One region of the Streptomyces sp. S07_1.15 genome, then DNA from elsewhere that is predicted to be linked to it. Evidence: riboswitches for the same ligand, from Rfam matches in the RefSeq annotation. Region 1 holds a riboswitch; the other holds the start of a gene.
The links. Region 1 has a riboswitch for thiamine pyrophosphate ahead of thiO (glycine oxidase ThiO). Riboswitches for the same ligand answer to the same signal wherever they lie in the genome.
Positions count from the first base shown of each region.

Region 1 (5,121 bases):
GCGAGCACACGGTCGAGCCGGGTGTCGAGACCCCGGTAGACGGTGGCCATACCGCCGGTGGCGATCCGCGCGTCGATCCGGTAGCGGCCGTCGAGCACCTGCCCGACCAGCGGGTCCTCCCGGCGCGGGCCGGGGGAGGGGTCCTGCAGGGTCGTATCCACGCTGGTGAGTCTACGAGCCGTGGCGCGCGGTGCGGGCCCTCCCCGGGGCGCCCGTGGCCGCACTGCTACCGGAATGTGACAGCGGGTGGGAAACCGGCGGGCGGCGGGGCGCGGGGCCGCACCGGCCGCCCCGGGAGCGGCCGTTGGGGCGTACGGGGGCGGGGCGGCGGCGGGTGGCGAGGGGCCGGGCGGGCGCGGAGGCGGACGTGAGTCCCGTCACGGCTCCGGGGCCGTGCCGTCGCGGTGGCGGGACCGGGAACCGCGCGGGCCGGGGCCCGGTGCCGCCCCCGGCCCGGCGCGTCCCGCTGCCGTCCGTCCCTCCCGTTCCCCGGCCGGGCCCGCCGCGCCCTCCGCCAGCCGGTCAGCCCGTCAGCCGAAGGCCGGCCGCTCCGGGTCCAGCGCCGCGCGGCCCTCGGCGGGCGAGGACGCCTCGGCGAAGTGCCGGCGCGGGATGCGGCCCGCGCGGTGCGCCAGCCGGCCCGCCTCCACGGCGTGCCGCATGGCGTGCGCCATCAGCTCCGGTTCCTGCGCGCGGGTCACCGCCGAGGCCAGCATCACGGCGGCGCAGCCCAGCTCCATGGCCAGGGCCGCGTCGGAGGCGGTGCCCGCGCCCGCGTCGAGGATGACGGGCACCCCGGCCCGCTCGGTGATCAGCTGGAAGTTGTGCGGGTTGCGGATGCCGAGCCCGGAGCCGATGGGGGAGCCCAGCGGCATGATCGCGGCGCAGCCCGCCTCCTCCAGCCGCCGCGCCAGCACGGGATCGTCGTTGGTGTAGGGCAGGACGGTGAAGCCGTCGTCGACGAGGGTCTCGGCGGCGTCCAGCAGGCCGACCGGGTCGGGCAGCAGGGTGCGCTCGTCGGCGACCACCTCCAGCTTTACCCAGTCCGTGCCGAGCGCCTCACGGGCGAGGCGGGCGGTGAGGACGGCTTCCCCGGCGGTGAAGCAGCCCGCGGTGTTGGGCAGCGCGCGGATGCCGAGCCGGTCCAGGACGGACAGGACGGAGCCCTGCACGGTCGGGTCCAGCCGGCGCATCGCGACGGTCGTCAGCTCGGTGCCGGAGGCGGTGAGGGCGCGCTCCAGGACGTCCAGGCTGGAGGCGCCGCCGGTGCCCATGATGAGCCGGGACGCGAACGGGACCCCCGCGATGACCAGCGGGTCGGCGGCGGGTTCGTGAGCGGGCGAGGGCGCGGTCGCGGACGGGGGCGGCGCGTCCGGGGACGGGCCGGGCGCGGCGGGCGCGGTGCCCGCGTGCGCGGTGCCGTCGTACACGGTGGTGTCGGCCATGGGTCAGCCTCCCTGGACGGCGGTGAGGATCTCGACGCGGTCGCCCGCGCCGAGCCGGGTGGCGGGCCAGGCGCCGCGCGGGACGACGGTCTCGTTGACGGCGGCGGCGACCCCGGTGCGGGCCCGGGTGAAGCCGGCGACCAGCGCGTCCAGCGTGGTGCCGGCGGGCAGGTCGCGGGAGGCCCCGTTGACGGAAACGGTCACGGTCGTGTTGACGTCGACGGTCATACGGGCTGCTCCTGTCGTGCGGAAGCGGATGCGGCGCCGGCCGCGCCGGTGGCTTCGGTGGCTGCGGCGCCGCCCGCGAACCGCAGCGGCGAGAAGGCGCGGGCCTCCTCCGGCAGCGCGCCGGTGGCCAGCGCCTCGGCCATCGCGTCCCCGGTGACCGGCGTGAGGAGAACACCGTTGCGGTGGTGGCCCGTCGCCAGATGCAGGCCGGGCAGTGCGGACGGGCCGAGCAGCGGGGCGTTGTCGGGCGAGCAGGGGCGCAGGCCCGCGCGGGTCTCGGTGAGCGGCAGTTCGGTCAGACCGGGCACCAGCTCATGGGCGTCGCGCAGGAGTTCGTACACCCCGCCCGCGGTGACGGTGGTGTCCCAGCCGAGTTCCTCACTGGTCGCACCGATCACCAGTTCGCCGTTCTCGCGCGGCACCAGGTAGACCTGTCCGCCGCGCACCACGGCCCGTACGGTGCGGGAGAGGAAGGGCGCGTACCGCTCGGGCACCCGCAGCCGCAGCACCTGCCCCTTGACCGGCCGCACCGGTGGCAGCACCTCCTCCGGAATCCCCTGGAGCCGTCCGCTCATGCTCCCGGCGGCCAGCACGGTCAGCCCCGCCGCGACCCCGGTGCCGTCGTCCAGGACGGCGCCGGTCGCGCGGTCCGCCGAGACGGACAGCCGCCCGGCGCGCTGCCGGTGGAAGACGACCCCCGCGCGTTCACAGGCGCGCACCAGGGCGGTCGCCAGCCGCCGCGGATCGCACTGGTGATCGCCGTCCACCCGCAGACCGCCGCGCACCCCCGGCGCCAGCATGGGTTCCAGACGCCGGCACTCACGGCCCGTCAGCCACTGCGCGTCCAGTCCGGACGCCAGTTGCAGGGCGTGCAGTTCGCGCAGGTGGGCGCGGTCGTCGGCGTCCAGGGCGACCGCGAGGGTGCCGCAGGCCCGGTAACCGATGTCCTGGCCGCTCGCCTCCTCCAGCTCGGCCGCGAACGCCGGATAGCGCGCGGCGGAGGCCAGGTTGAGACCCAGCAGCGTCTGCTCGCCGTAGTGGAGTTCGGAGACGGCGGCCAGCATCCCGGCGGCCACCTGCGCGGCACCGCCGCCCGGAGCGGGGTCGGCGACGGCGGTGTCCAGGCCGCGCTGGGCCGCGCGCCAGGCGGTGACCAGGCCGATGATGCCGCCCCCGACGACCAGTACGTCATGGGTGTGCCGGGCGGCTCCGCGCCCGCCTCCGCCCGCGTGCCCCTCGGCGCAGCTGTGCGCGTTCCCCGGTGATGTGTGCATGGGCGTCCAGCTCCTCCCTTCGCCGGCATGACCCGGATCAGGTTCGTACGGTCGGAGGCGGTCCGGCCTCCCTCTCAGCCCGGTCCTCCGGGCTCCCGCGAGTGCTTGTGCCCGCCACCCTAACGCCCCCGCGCCGACCGCTGTAAGGCCCGGCCGGGTCGCGGGCCCGCCGTCCGCCCGGGCGCGGGACCCGTGCGCGGCCCGGCCGCCGGGGACCGCCCGCGGTGTCCGCCGGGGCGGTCCTAGAGTGAACGCGTGAGCGAGGACAGGCGGACAGCAGAGCGAGTCGTGATCGTCGGCGCGGGCATGGCGGGGGCGCGGACCGCGGTCGCGCTCCGCGAGGAGGGCTGGCCGGGCGCCATCACCCTGCTCGGCGCCGAGAGCCACCCGCCGTACGACCGGCCGCCGTTGTCGAAGGCGGTACTCCAGGGCGGGCACGGCGGGCACGGCGGGAACGCGGCCGCCGGTGCCGAGGGGGGCGCGTCGGCCGGCGCGGCCACCGGTCCGGCCGGAGCCACATCGCTCGGCATCGACTTCGCCGCCCTGGACGTCGAATTGCTGCTCGGCCACCCGGCGAACGCGCTCCGCGCCGCCGACCGGCTGGTCGTCGCCGGGGACACCGTCCTCCCGTACGACCACCTCGTCATCGCCACCGGCGCCGATCCCATCGGCCTCCCCGGCAGCGAGACCTCGCCCGGCGTGCACGTGCTGCGCACCCTCGACGACGCCGAACGGCTGCGCCCGGTGCTCGCCGCCGGCCGCCGGATCGTCATCGTCGGCGCGGGCTGGATCGGCGCCGAGCTCACCACCGCCGCACGCGAGGCGGGCTGCCCCGTCACCGTCGTCGAGGCCACCGGCCGCCCGCTGGCCGACGCCCTCCCGGCCGAGGTCACCGCGCCCATGGCGGGCTGGTACGAGGAGGCGGGCGCCCGCCTCCTCACCGGCACCCGCGTCGCCGCCGTCGAGTCCGGCGGCGTCCTCCTCGGGGACGGCAGCCGGCTCCGCGCGGACGCCGTTGTCGTCGGCATCGGCGCCCGGCCCGCCACCGGCTGGCTGGCGGGTTCCGGCGTCGAGCTCGGCGCGGACGGCTCCGTACGGGCCGACGAGCGGCTGGGCACCTCCCTGCCGGACGTCTACGCGGTCGGCGACTGCGCCTCCTTCCCCTCCGCCCGCTACGGCGAGCGGCTGCTGATCCACCACTGGGACAACGCCTTCCGGGGACCGGTCACCGTGGCCGCGCGCATCGCGCGCCGCGCCGAGGAGACCCCCGTGTACGACCCGGTGCCGTACTTCTGGTCGGAGCAGTTCGGCCGCTTCCTCCAGTACGCGGGCCACCACTCCGGCGGCGAGCGCCTGCTGTGGCGCGGTGACCCGGCGGGCACCTCCTGGTCGGTGTGCTGGCTGCGGGACGGGGTGCTGACGGCCCTGCTCGCCGTGGGCCGGCCGCGCGACCTCGCGCAGGGCCGCCGGCTGATCGAGCGGGCGGCGCGGCTCGACCCGGAGCGGGCCGCCGACCCCTCCGTGCCGCTGAAGTCGGCCGCCGTCTGAGCGGGTGTGCGCCCGCCCGGCGGTGCCGCGCTTCCGGGTGTCGGTCCCGGATGGCACGCTTGACCTGTGACCGAGATTGACACGAAGACCGAAGCGCTCGTCTCCGACTGGCTCACCCTCCCCGACGTCGCCGAACGCCTGGGCGTGGAGGTGACCCGCGTCCGGCAGCTGGTCAGGGAGGGCCAGCTGATCGCGGTGCGCCGTGGCGAGAACCGCGTGCTCCAGGTGCCGGCCGCCTTCATCGGGAACGGCAAGGTGATCAAGGGCCTCGTCGGAACGCTGACGCTCCTGCGGGACGACGGCTTCACCGACGAGGAAATGCTGGAATGGCTCTTCACCCCGGATCCGAGCCTGCCCGGCACGCCGGCCCAGGCCCTGGGGGAGAACCGCGGCACGGAGGTGAAGCGCCGCGCCCAGGCGCTCGCCGTCTGACCGGAGCCGGACACGAAGCCGGACCCGGAGCCGCACACGAAGCCGGACACGGCGCCGGCCCGGTCCGGAAACGGTCCGGGCCGGCCCGCCGGCCGGCGGCCGAGTGCCGCACCGGGCGGCCGGGCCCGGCCGCCGGGACGGCGGCGCCCCGTGCGCCGGGAGCCCCGCAGCCCCGGGCCTGCGACCGGTCCGCG
Region 1 covers NZ_JAJBZK010000001.1:5,727,971-5,733,091, forward strand. The annotation lists gene pknB (Stk1 family PASTA domain-containing Ser/Thr kinase) at 1-161, opposite strand, end outside; gene LIX60_RS24540 (thiazole synthase) at 531-1,445, opposite strand; gene thiS (sulfur carrier protein ThiS) at 1,449-1,673, opposite strand; gene thiO (glycine oxidase ThiO) at 1,670-2,947, opposite strand; TPP riboswitch at 2,944-3,056, opposite strand; gene LIX60_RS24555 (NAD(P)/FAD-dependent oxidoreductase) at 3,254-4,495, shown strand; gene LIX60_RS24560 (Rv2175c family DNA-binding protein) at 4,562-4,927, shown strand.

Region 2 (5,121 bases), 3.8 Mb from region 1:
GCGCGCCAGCGCCACCCGCTGCTGCTCGCCGCCGGACAGCGAGGACACCGCGCGCCGCCCGGCGTCGGGCAGCCCGACGAGGTCGAGGAGACCGGCGACGCGGCGTTCGGTCTCGGCGCGCGGCACCTTGCGCATGCGCAGGCCGAAGGCGACGTTGCCGCCGACATCCCGCTGCGGGAAGAGCTGGTGGTCCTGGAACATCAGTCCGACGCCGCGCCGGTGCGCGGGCACCCCCGTCCGGTCGCGGCCGGCGAGGGTCACCCGGCCCGCGTCCGGCCGCTGCAGCCCGGCCACCACGCGCAGCAGGGTGGACTTGCCGCTGCCGCTCGGCCCGAGCACGCAGACCGTCCGCTGCTCGGGGACCTCCAGGTCCACCGCGTCGAGCACCGCGCGGTCGCCGAAGCGGACGGTCACCCCGTCGAGCCGCAGCAGGGCGGGCCGGGCGGCGGAGGTATCGCCGGGGCCGGCGGGGGCCTCCCCGGTGCCGGGAGGAGAGCCGGGGGCGGTGCCGGGGGCCGTGCCCGGAGTGGTGTCGGAGGGCATGTCAGAACTCCCCGGAGCCGGAGCGGTCGGTGCGGACGCGTTCGAGCAGCAGCAGGGACACCGCGCAGACGAGCATCAGGATCGTGCTGAGCGCCATCGCCTGCCCGTACGGCAGTGCGCCGGCCCGGCCCAGCAGCCGGGCCACGGCGACCGGAAGGGTGAGGGTGTCGGCACGGGCGATGAAGACGGTGGCGCCGAACTCGCCGAGCGAGACGGCGAAGGCGAAGCCCGCGGCGACGAGCAGCGCCCGCCGCACCAGCGGCAGGTCCACCTCGCGCCAGGCGCGCAGCGGGGAGGCTCCCAGCACGGCGGCCGCCTCGCGCAGCCGCGGATCGACCGCGCGCAGGACGGGCAGCATGGTGCGGACGACGAACGGCACGCCGACCAGGGCCTGCGCCAGCGGCACCAGGATCCAGGCGGACCGCAGGTCCAGGGGCGGCTCGTCGAGCGCGAGGAGGAAGCCGAAGCCGACCGTCACGGCCGAGGTGCCCAGCGGCAGCATCAGCAGCGCGTCGAACCCCCGTACGAGTCTTCCGGCCCGCCGGGTCAGGGCCGCCGCGGCCAGACCGCCGACCACCAGGGCGATCAGGGTGGCCACGGCCGCGAACGCCAGGGAGTTGCCCACCGCCTCCAGCGGCGCCACGGTGAACGTCCCGCCCTCCTCGGACCCCAGCGCCCGGTAGAAGGCGAAGCCGTAGCCGTCCGGTGCGTCCAGCGAGCGCTCGACGAGCACCCCCAGCGGCAGCAGGAGCAGCAGCGCGACGACCGTGACCGTGGAGCCCAGCATGGCCCACTGGCCGGCGCCGCGGGGACGGCGGGAGGTGTGCGCGGGGTCGACCAGCCGCAGCGCGCTCTCGCGCCGCCGCACCGTCCGGGCGTGCAGCAGGAGCAGGCCGCCGACGGCGCAGAACTGCAGCAGCGTCAGCACGGCTGCCGTCGGCAGGTCGAGCAGTTGTGCGGTCTGCCGGTAGATCTCGACCTCCAGGGTCGAGTAGCGCGGACCGCCGAGGATCTGGACCACCCCGAAGGAGGTGAAGGTGAAGAGGAAGACCATCAGCGCCGCGGCGGCAACGGCGGGCGCCAGCGCCGGCAGGGTGATCCGGCGCCAGGCGGTGAGGCGGCTCGCGCCGAGCATCCGCGCGGCCTCCTCCTGGCGGGGGTCGAGCTGGGCCCACAAGCCGCCGACCGTCCGCACCACGACCGCGTAGTTGAAGAACACATGGGCGAGCAGGATCGCCCACACCGTGGTGTCCAGCCGGACGCCCCACAGCTCGTCCAGCAGTCCGCCGCGTCCCAGCAGCGCCAGGAAGGCCGAGCCGGCCACGACGGTGGGCAGGACGAACGGCACCACCACCAGCGCCCGCAGCAGCCGCTTGCCGGGGAAGTCGAGGCGGGCGAAGACATAGGCGCCCGGCAGCGCGACGGCCACGGTCAGCGCCGTGGACGCCGCCGCCTGCCACGCGGTGAACCAGAGCACGTCCAGGACGAGCGGGTCCGTCAGCACCGTGCCGGCCCGCCCGAACCGCCACCGCCCCCCGTCGCGCAGCCCCCGGGCCACGATCGCGGCCACCGGGTGGACGAAGAACAGGGCGAAGAAGGCCGCCGGAACGGCCATCAGCGCGAGCCGGACCACGGTGCCGGAGCCGCGGCCCGGCCGCCCGCCCGGCCGCCGCCCCGCCGGTGACGGCGGAGCGGGCGGAGGCGGTGCGGACGGCGACGGGGGCGCAGCCGGGGCCGGCTCCGCCCCGGCGGTCACCTCGGAACGAGCTGGGACCATGCCTTGACCCACCGCTCACGGTTCTCGGCGATCTTCTCCGGGGCCAGGGAAGCGGGCTTCTCGATCGTCGCCCCGTACCGGGTGAAGACCTCCGGCAGCTTGACGTCCGTCCGGGCGGGGTGGACGAACATCTGCAGCGGCACGTCCTCCTGGAAGGTCTCGCTCAGCAGGAAGTCCAGGAGTTCCTTGCCGCCCTCGGGGTTCTCGGCGCCGTCCAGCAGCCCGGCGAACTCGGTCTGCCGGAAGCAGGTGCCCTTCGCCACCCCCGTCGGCCCCTCCTCGGGCAGCGGGTCCTGCCCCAGCACCTCGGCGGGCGGGCTGGAGGCGTAGGAGACGACGAGGGGCTTGTCGCCCTTGCCCTTGCCGCCGCCGGAGCCGGAGAAGCGGTCGTTGTAGGCCTGCTCCCAGCCGTCGACCACCTCGACGCCGTTGGCCTTGAGCTTCTTCCAGTAGTCCTGCCAGCCGTCGTCGCCGTACTCGGCCGCGGTGGCGAGGAGGAAGCCCAGCCCCGGCGAGGAGGTGGCGGCGTTCTCGGTGACCAGCAGGTCCTTGTAGGCGGGTTCGACCAGGTCGGCGAAGGTCTCCGGCGGCGCCAGCCGCTTCTTCTCGAACCAGCCGCGGTCGTAGTTGACGCAGATGTCGCCGTAGTCGACGGGCGTGACCCGGTGCTTCGCCCGGTCGAGCCGGAGTTCCTCCGGTACCTTCTCCAGGCCCCTGGCCTCGTACGGCGTGAAGATCCCGTGGTCGAGGGCGCGCGAGAGCAGGGTGTTGTCGACGCCGAAGAGGACGTCGCCCTGCGGGTTGCCCTTGGACAGCACGGCCTGGTTGACGGTCGTGCCGGCGTCGCCGCCGCGCAGGATCTCGACCTTGCGGCCGGTCTGCTCGGTGAACTCCTTCAGCACGTCGTCGGAGACGGCGAACGAGTCATGGGTGACCAGGGTGACGGCCGCGGTCTCGCCGCCGTCCTTCCCGGCGGGATCACCGGAGCCGCCGCACGCGGCGAGCGAGGTGATGCCCAGCGCGGTGACGAGCAGCGCGGCGGCGGACCGTCCGCGGAGGTGCGTGGTCATGAGTGGTGCCTCCCCTGAAGCGGGCAGGGCACGACAGCTTGTCGAGTGGTGACCGAACTCCCTACGCCGGTATGACCCGGTTCAGGTTCGAGGGTCTGCGGCTGCTGCCGCACTCTCAGCGCTGTGCGCTCCCCTGTCGGAATAGACGTTCGAAAACGACGATATCAGCGCTCCGCGGCGGCCAGCTGACCGCATGCGCCGTCGATCTCCTGGCCCCGGGTGTCCCGGACGGTCACCGGCACCCGGTGGGCCTCCAGCGCGGCCACGAACGCCTTCTCGTCCTCGGGCCGCGAGGCGGTCCACTTCGAGCCGGGCGTGGGGTTGAGCGGGATGAGGTTGACGTGCACGCGGCGGCCCTTGAGCAGCCGGCCGAGCAGATCGCCGCGCCAGGCCTGGTCGTTGATGTCGCGGATCAGCGCGTACTCGATGGAGACCCGGCGGCCGGACTTCTCGGCGTACTCCCAGGCGGCGTCGAGCACTTCGCGCACCTTCCACCGGGTGTTGACCGGCACGAGGGTGTCGCGGAGCTCGTCGTCCGGGGCGTGCAGCGAGACCGCGAGCCGGCAGCTGAAGCCCTCGTCGGCGAAGCGCAGCATCGCCGGGACGAGACCGACGGTGGAGACGGTGATGCCGCGCTGCGAGAGCCCGAGGCCGTCCGGCTCGGGGTCGGTGAGCCGCCGGATGGCGCCGACGACGCGGTTGTAGTTGGCGAGCGGCTCGCCCATCCCCATGAAGACGATGTTCGACAGCCGGGCCGGCCCGCCGGGGATGTCGCCGTCCCGCAGCGCCCGCATGCCGTCCACGATCTGGTGCACGATCTCGGCGGTCGACAGATTGCGGTCGAGACCGGCCTGGCCGGTGGCGCAGAAGGGGCAGTTCATCCCGCAGCCGGCTTGCGAGGAGACGCACATGGTGACCCGGTCCGGGTAGCGCATCAGGACCGACTCGACGAGCGTGCCGTCGAAGAGCCGCCACAGCGTCTTGCGGGTGGTGTCGTCGTCGCAGCTGATGTGCCGCACGACGGTCATGAGTTCGGGCAGCAGTTCGGCCGCGAGCTTCTCACGGGCCGCCGCGGGGATGTCCGTCCAGGCCGCCGGGTCGTCGGCGTACCGGGCGAAGTAGTGACGCGAGACCTGGCCGGCCCGGAACGGCTTCTCGCCGATGGCCGCCACCGCGTCACGGCGCTCGGCGGGGGTGAGGTCGGCAAGATGCCGCGGCGGCTTCTTGGCCCCGCGCGGCACGGCAAAAGTGAGTTCTCCGGGCTTAGGCATGATTCCTCCAGTGTCGCAGACGCCGGACGGTCCCCCGGCGCCCCGCGGACGAGGCTCCCGTCACCCGGCCGCGGTCCGCTGCCGGAGACGCGCCCAGGCCCCTGCCGAACCGCTGCGGCAGGGGCCTGGCGTGCGCCGGAGGACTCAGCCCGCGCCGGTGAAGACCACCAGCAGCAGCCACGCCACCGGAGCGGTGGGCAGCAGCGAGTCCAGGCGGTCCATGATCCCGCCGTGGCCGGGGAGCAGCGTGCCCATGTCCTTGATCCCGAGGTCCCGCTTGATCATGGACTCGCCGAGGTCGCCCAGGGTGGCGCTGCCCGCGACCGCCAGGCCCAGCAGCAGGCCCTCCCACCAACTGCCCCCGTCGATGAGGAACTCCAGGCACAGCGCGCCGGCCACCATGGAGAAGCCGACCGCCCCGAGCAGTCCCTCGCGCGTCTTGCCGGGGCTGATGCGCGGC
Region 2 covers NZ_JAJBZK010000001.1:1,936,354-1,941,474, forward strand. The annotation lists gene LIX60_RS08115 (ABC transporter ATP-binding protein) at 1-543, opposite strand, end outside; gene LIX60_RS08120 (iron ABC transporter permease) at 545-2,158, opposite strand; gene LIX60_RS08125 (thiamine ABC transporter substrate binding subunit) at 2,296-3,390, opposite strand; TPP riboswitch at 3,431-3,535, opposite strand; gene rlmN (23S rRNA (adenine(2503)-C(2))-methyltransferase RlmN) at 3,555-4,661, opposite strand; gene LIX60_RS08135 (phosphatidate cytidylyltransferase) at 4,806-5,121, opposite strand, start outside.
Region 2: another riboswitch for thiamine pyrophosphate. It lies ahead of LIX60_RS08125 (thiamine ABC transporter substrate binding subunit); the one in region 1 lies ahead of thiO (glycine oxidase ThiO).